DNA from 2 places in the Streptomyces sp. NPDC017979 genome. Region 1 is predicted to be linked to the other one. Evidence: riboswitches for the same ligand, from Rfam matches in the RefSeq annotation. Region 1 holds a riboswitch; the other holds the start of a gene.
What was found. A riboswitch is a leader RNA that binds a small molecule or an ion and turns the genes downstream of it on or off. The one in region 1 is predicted to bind cyclic di-AMP.
Positions count from the first base shown of each region.

Region 2: it holds a riboswitch for cyclic di-AMP, as region 1 does, so the genes downstream of both, ACH4E8_RS18620 (M23 family metallopeptidase) here and ACH4E8_RS14420 (C40 family peptidase) in region 1, are expected to answer to the same signal.

Region 1 covers NZ_JBIRGU010000004.1:331,536-334,715, reverse strand. The annotation lists gene ACH4E8_RS14430 (8-amino-7-oxononanoate synthase) at 1-342, shown strand, start outside; gene ACH4E8_RS14425 (ATP-binding protein) at 507-938, shown strand; gene ACH4E8_RS14420 (C40 family peptidase) at 986-1,462, opposite strand; cyclic di-AMP (ydaO/yuaA leader) riboswitch at 1,466-1,662, opposite strand; gene ACH4E8_RS14415 (hypothetical protein) at 1,969-2,286, opposite strand; gene ACH4E8_RS14410 (ATP-dependent Clp protease proteolytic subunit) at 2,300-2,929, opposite strand.
Region 2 covers NZ_JBIRGU010000006.1:141,961-145,140, forward strand. The annotation lists gene ACH4E8_RS18615 (M16 family metallopeptidase) at 1-1,315, shown strand, start outside; cyclic di-AMP (ydaO/yuaA leader) riboswitch at 1,623-1,783, shown strand; gene ACH4E8_RS18620 (M23 family metallopeptidase) at 1,797-2,576, shown strand; gene ACH4E8_RS18625 (HPr family phosphocarrier protein) at 2,751-3,032, opposite strand.

The sequences.
Region 1 (3,180 bases):
CGCGCGGAGCCCGGGCGCGCCGGCCGGGTGCGCACGGCGGCGAGGGACCTGTACGAGCGCTTGAGCGCGGCGGGCCTCATGGCGGTGCGCCCCGACGCCGCCGTGGTGTCCGTGCGGGCACCAGCGCCGGAAGCGGCGCTGCGCTGGGCCGCCGACTGCCGTGCCGCCGGGCTGCGGGTGGGCTGCTTCCGCCCGCCGTCGGTGCCCGACGGGATCTCCCGGCTCCGGCTCACCGCCCGCGCCGATCTGACGGGGGAACAGATCGCCGCTGCGGTGGAGACCGTCGTGCGCACGGCGCCCCCGGGCGCGCGGGGAGTGTCCAAAAACGGCCTTGCGTCGTAGAGTTCACCGCTTCGGGCGATGAATCCCTACGCATCTTGGCGGATCGCCTCACCCGGTACCGCGATGAGTGGCAGTGTGGCGCGCGAAGCACTGTCCGCGGCCGTCCGCGCATCCATCGGCTACGAAGTCGGAGCACGGCCCCGGTGGAAAGGGACGACGTCGCCATGGCAGACCTCCAGGAAGCCGCCATCACCCTGCCGACCGAGCCCGCCTCGGTCTCCGTGGCCCGCAGGTTCGTCACCGGCGCCGTGACGGGGTGGGGGCTTCCCGCGGGGTCGGACGCCCTCGACACGATCCGGCTGATCGTCTCCGAACTCACCACCAACGCCGTGCAGCACACCTTCGGCCAGTCGCCCACCTTCCGGGTGGACGTGCTGCTGGAGCGGGACGATGAACTGCGCCTCGGGGTGACGGACAGCCACCCGAGGTGGCCCCAGCGGCTGCCCGCGGCCGTGCGCCAGGACAACGGCCGCGGCCTGGTCATCATCCGCAGCCTCACGGCGCACAGCCGTGGACGACTGACCGTCGAGCCGACCGCGGACGGCGGCAAGACGGTCTGGGTCACCCTGCCCTGGCCGGCCCGTCGAACCGACTGACCGACAGGCCGACGGCCCGGCGCGCTCGAAGCGTCAGCGGACCGCCGTCAGCGGACCCGGCCGTACGACACGCTCCTGCTCCAGATCTTGTCCAGCTTCACCCAGGAGCCCCGCTTGGGCGAGTGCCAGATCTTCCCCTTCCCGGCGTAGATCCCGACGTGGTAGACGCTCCGCCCGGAGTGGAAGAACACGAGGTCCCCCACCTTCTTGTTGGCGGTCGAGACCCGACGCGTGGAGTTGTACTGCTGTTGGGCGGTCCGGGGCAGCTTCTTGCCGGCCTTCTTGTACGAATAGAGCGTCAAGCCGGAGCAGTCGAAGCGGCGCGGGCCCGCCGCGCCCCACCGGTAGGGCGCACCCTTCTTGCCCGCGGCGACCTTGAGCGCCTTGCCCGCGTGTGCAGTTGCTGCCTGGGCCTCGGACGTGCCGCCCGGTACGAGCATCGAGCCACCGAGTGCGGCGAGGGTCAGCGCGGAAACCGCGCCCGCCCGGCCGATCAGGAACGGGACGTTCATCTGCGCAGTCATGCGCAACCCTTCGTCAGCCGCCTGTGAAGGGTGACCTGTCGGGTTCGGGCGGACGAAGGTGCCCGGCCGCTGTCGCGGCTTCACCCCGAGGAACGTCCGGCGCACCGGCCGTCCCGTACTGCTCGGGTCCTCCACTCCTGCCGAAGCACTCCTGTCGACCAGTCATCCGGAACGGCGGCAGGACTCGGCGTCCGTTCGGACCGCCCCGCCGAGGTGACGGGGGCTTGTCGTCCCAGGGATCTTGTCCCACGCAATGCCGGATTTCCGAGTCAAAACGGCGGTATGTGAGTTTCAACACGAATGCGCCATTCAGGTGGACGCGCCGCATTTTCCCGTCGGTTGTGGACACCGGGGGAGGCTCGTACCAGCACTGGAATAGGACATTCCGCTAGAGGGATCGTCGTCCCGCGCAACTTGAGCGTATCGACCGGAGATGTCGCGACTACATCAAACGAGGTATCCCGGTGGGAACCCGGATGGCGGTTGACGTGTCGGATGACGAGCCGTCACGGGGGTGACTCGTCAGGGATGGTGACCCGCAGGGCCCGCCGCTCGCCGTCGAGCACCCGCAGCGCCCGGGCGAGGGTGGCGGCGTGCAGGGCGTCCTCCCCGCGTTCGTGCATCAGCGCCAGGGCGTCTTTGACCGCGATCGCCTGCGCCACCAGCGCCTGGGCGGCGCGCAGCGAGGAGTAAGTGAGGTCGCCGCGGCTGGGGTTGATGCGTCCCACCAGGTCCACGACGCGCAGATAGCCGTCGATCAGGTCGGCCTCGGCGCGGGTCAGCGCCGGCAGCGGCGGCAGTGGCGGCGGTTCGGGACGGGGCACGGCGCGCCTCCCGTCAGCCGCGGCCGGCCAACGAGGACTTGCGGCTGCCGATCACGTGGTCCACCAGCCCGTACTCCTTGGCCGTCGCCGCGTCCAGGAAGGTGTCGCGCTCCAGGTCGGCCGCGACCTGCTCGGCGGACCGGTCGGTGTGCCGGGCGAACAACTCCACCATCAGGGCGCGCAGCCGCAGGATCTCCCGCGCCTCGATCTCCAGGTCCGACGGCATGCCCCGGGTCGGTTCGTCGAGCCCGGGCTGCTGGAGCACGATCCGCGCGCCCGGCAGGGCCAGGCGCTTGCCGGGGGCGCCCGCGGCCAGCAGCAGCGCCGCGGTCGAGACGGCCTGCCCGATGCAGGTCGTCTCGATGTCGCAGGTGATCACCTGCATCGTGTCGTAGATCGCGGACATGGCGCTGAGCGAGCCGCCCGGGGAGTTGATGTAGAGCGAGATCTGCCGCTCCGGCGCCGCGTACTCCAGGTACAGCAGTTGGGCGATCACGTCGTTCGCCGCGGTGTCGTCCACGGGCGTGCCGAGGAAGACGATCCGCTCTTCGAGCAGCTTGGCGTAGGGGTCGAGAGTGCGGTTCCCGTGCGCGGTGCGCTCGGTGAACTGCGGCAGGACGTATCGGGCGGCGGGCTGCATCACGGCGTACCTCTCGGTGGTTCTCGGCGGCGCGCTATCTGTGAGAAATGTACAGGACGTACAGAAGCGCAAAAAGAGGGCTGCCTCTGAAGGCGGCGGCTGGTTTGCTGGTCAGGGGGCATTTCTCGCGGTGCGTGCACGCGCCAGAGGTGAAGAGCGGCACGGAAACTCCACATGATGATCACGAATCCATCACCTTCTGTCGGTCGGCCTGTCTGCACCGATCCGGCGCGGTTAGGTTCGGGCCCTCGAAA
Region 2 (3,180 bases), on a different contig from region 1:
CGCGCCCGGGCGCGGACAGCTCGACAACGGCCTGACCGTGCTGCACTGTCACCGCCCCGGCCAGCAGGTGGTGGCGGTGGAGGTCATCCTCGACGCCCCGCTGGGCGCCGAGCCCGAGGGCTTCGACGGGGTGGCCACGATCATGGCCCGCGCCCTGTCGGAGGGCACCAAGACCCGGTCGGCCGAGGAGTTCGCGGCCGAGTTGGAGCGCTGCGGCGCCACGCTGGACGCGCACGCCGACCACCCCGCCGTCCGGGTCTCCCTGGAGGTCCCGGTCTCCCGGCTGCCCAAGGCGCTCGGGCTGCTCGCCGAGGCGCTGCGCGAGCCCGCGTTCGACGACGGCGAGGTCAAGCGGCTGGTCCGCAACCGCCTGGACGAGATCCCGCACGAGACGGCCAACCCGGGCCGGCGCGCCGCCAAGGAGCTGTACCGGCGGCTGTTCCCCGCCTCGCTGCGGATGTCCCGGCCCCGCCAGGGCACCGAGGAGACGGTCACCCGGATCGACTCGACGGCCGTACGGGCGTTCTTCGACGCCCACGTGCGACCGGCCACCAGCACCGTGGTCGTCGTCGGCGACCTGACCGGCGTCGACCTGGACGCGCTGCTCGCGCAGACGCTCGGCGCGTGGACGGGCGACACCGCCCCGGCGCACTCCCGGGCCGAGATCACCGCCGACGACACCGGGCGCGTGATCGTCGTGGACCGCCCCGGCGCGGTGCAGACGCAACTGCTGATCGGCCGGATCGGCGCGGACCGGCACGACCGCGTCTGGCCCGCCCAGGTCCTCGGCACGTACTGCCTGGGCGGCACCCTGACGTCCCGCCTGGACCGCGTGCTGCGCGAGGAGAAGGGCTACACCTACGGCGTACGGGCCTTCGCGCAGGTGCTGTCCTCGGCGCCGGACGGGTCGGGGGCCGCGCTGCTCGGCATCAGCGGCTCCGTCGACACGCCCAACACCGGCCCCGCGCTGGCGGACCTGTGGCAGGTGCTGCGCACGCTGGCCGCGGAGGGGCTGACGGACGCGGAGCGCGACGTCGCCGTGCAGAACCTGGTCGGGGTCGCCCCGCTGCGGTACGAGACGGCGGCGTCGGTCGCCGGCACCTTCGCCGACCAGGTCGAGCAGCAGCTTCCGGACGACTTCCAGGCGCAGTTGTACGCGCGGCTGGCCCAGACGGGCACCGTGGAGGCGACCGCGGCGGTCGTGAGCGCCTTCCCCGTCGACCGGCTGGTCACGGTGCTCGTCGGCGACGCGGCGCAGATCGCGGAGCCGGTGCGGGCGTTGGGCATCGGCGAGGTGACGGTGGTCAAGGGCTGACCGAGCCCTCTGACGACAGAGCCCCGGCGTCCGCGGACGCCGGGGCTCCGCCATGGGACCGTGCCGGCACCAGTCGTCACACGTCGGGCACACCGGCGCCATCGAACCGTCACCCGACGGCCGTGCGTCCGTTGCACGTTCGCCGTCCGAGCGTTGCATCTCGCCGCCGAATGTCCTTTTTGATGGGAACTCGGGCGACACGTGCTGTGGCATAGCCAACAAAGATCGTCGTTTGTTTGGCGAACGCGAGCGGGCCCGCCTAGCGTCGATCCGGCTGTTCGCCAGGAGCCCGCCGCACCCGCGGCACGGACAGTCATCGCCGAGTCCCCGCCGGGCGTGAGCCCAGGGGAGCCGGGGACCCAGATCCCCCGGGGTGAATCGGCCCCTCCGCGGCCTGCGGAGGAGCCGTAGGAGACCTTCCTCTCTCCGAACCCGTCAGCTAACCCGGTAGGCGAGAAGGAAGGAAAGGACCGGACCCGCCATGGCGTTCGCCCGCCCCACCGGGAAGCACCGTGCCCCCAGCCGCGTGACGCGCAGGAGCGCGAGCATCGCCGGCGCCGCGACCCTCGCCACCTCCGGGGTGATCGGCACCCTCGCGTCCCCCGCGTTCGCGACGGAGAACGAGCCGAGGAGCGACGCCGACACCGGATCGCTGAGCGCCGAGGACACCGGCACGCTCCAGATGCTGGCCGCCACCGACACCCTCGCCGAGCAGGTCACCGACCAGGCCGTGGACCAGAAGCGCGAGGCCGTCGCCCGCGCCGAGGCCGCGGCGGAGGCGAAGCGCAAGGCCGAGGCGGAGCGCAAGGCCGCCGAGCGGGCCGCCCGCGAGGCCGAGCGCCAGCGGCTGCTGAACTCCTACCAGCTGCCCGTCGCCGGCTCGCACGTCACCACCTCGTACCAGGCCAACAGCTCCCTGTGGTCCTCCGGCAGCCACAGCGGCATCGACTTCCACGCCTCCTCCGGCACCGAGGTCGTCTCGGTCGGCGCGGGCACCGTCGTCGAAGCCGGCTGGGGCGGCGCGTACGGCTACAACGTCGTCATCAAGATGCGGGACGGCTCGTACACCCAGTACGCCCACCTCTCGGCGGTCACCGTCGGCGAGGGGCAGGCCGTGATGCCCGGTCAGCAGATCGGTCGCGCGGGCTCCACCGGCAACTCCACCGGGGCGCACCTCCACTTCGAGGCCCGCTCCGGCGCCGACTACGGCTCGGACGTCAACCCGGTCGCGTATCTGCGCGCCCGGGGCGTGAACGTCTGACCCGGCGGATTCGCCTTTCGAAGTGCCCCGGTGCGCACCGCGCCGGGGCACTTCGGCTCTCCGTCGGCCGGCTCCCTGCTGGTCGTAGGGAACGACAGAGGCGCTGACCCGAAAGGATCAGCGCCTCTGGTGCGGCACGAGCCGCGTGCCCACGAAGGTCGAGCGAGAAGTGGCTCAGACCGTCTCCGGCAGTTCCTCCAGCCCTTCGGCGACCAGCTTGGCCAGCCGGTCCAGGGCGGCGTCCGCGCCGTCGGCTTCGGAAGCGAGGACGATCTCCTCGCCGCCCTGCGCGCCCAGGCCCAGCACCGCGAGCATGGAGGCGGCGTTGACCGGGTTGCCGTCGGCCTTGGCGATCGTCATGGGGACGCCGGAGGCCGTGGCGGCGCGGACGAAGATGGAGGCGGGTCGGGCGTGCAGGCCCTCGGCCCAACCGACGGTGACACGGCGCTCAGCCATGGTGTTGCCCTTCGAATCAGCTGTTGTCTAGACCAGTCCCGGTCAGTCTCTCACGACGCCCCGGGTGCTCCCACCGACCGTAGACCCGCGGCCGGCCCCCCTCCCGGCCGGACGGCCCACGGGTCGGGGCGCGTCCGGCGATGGTGCC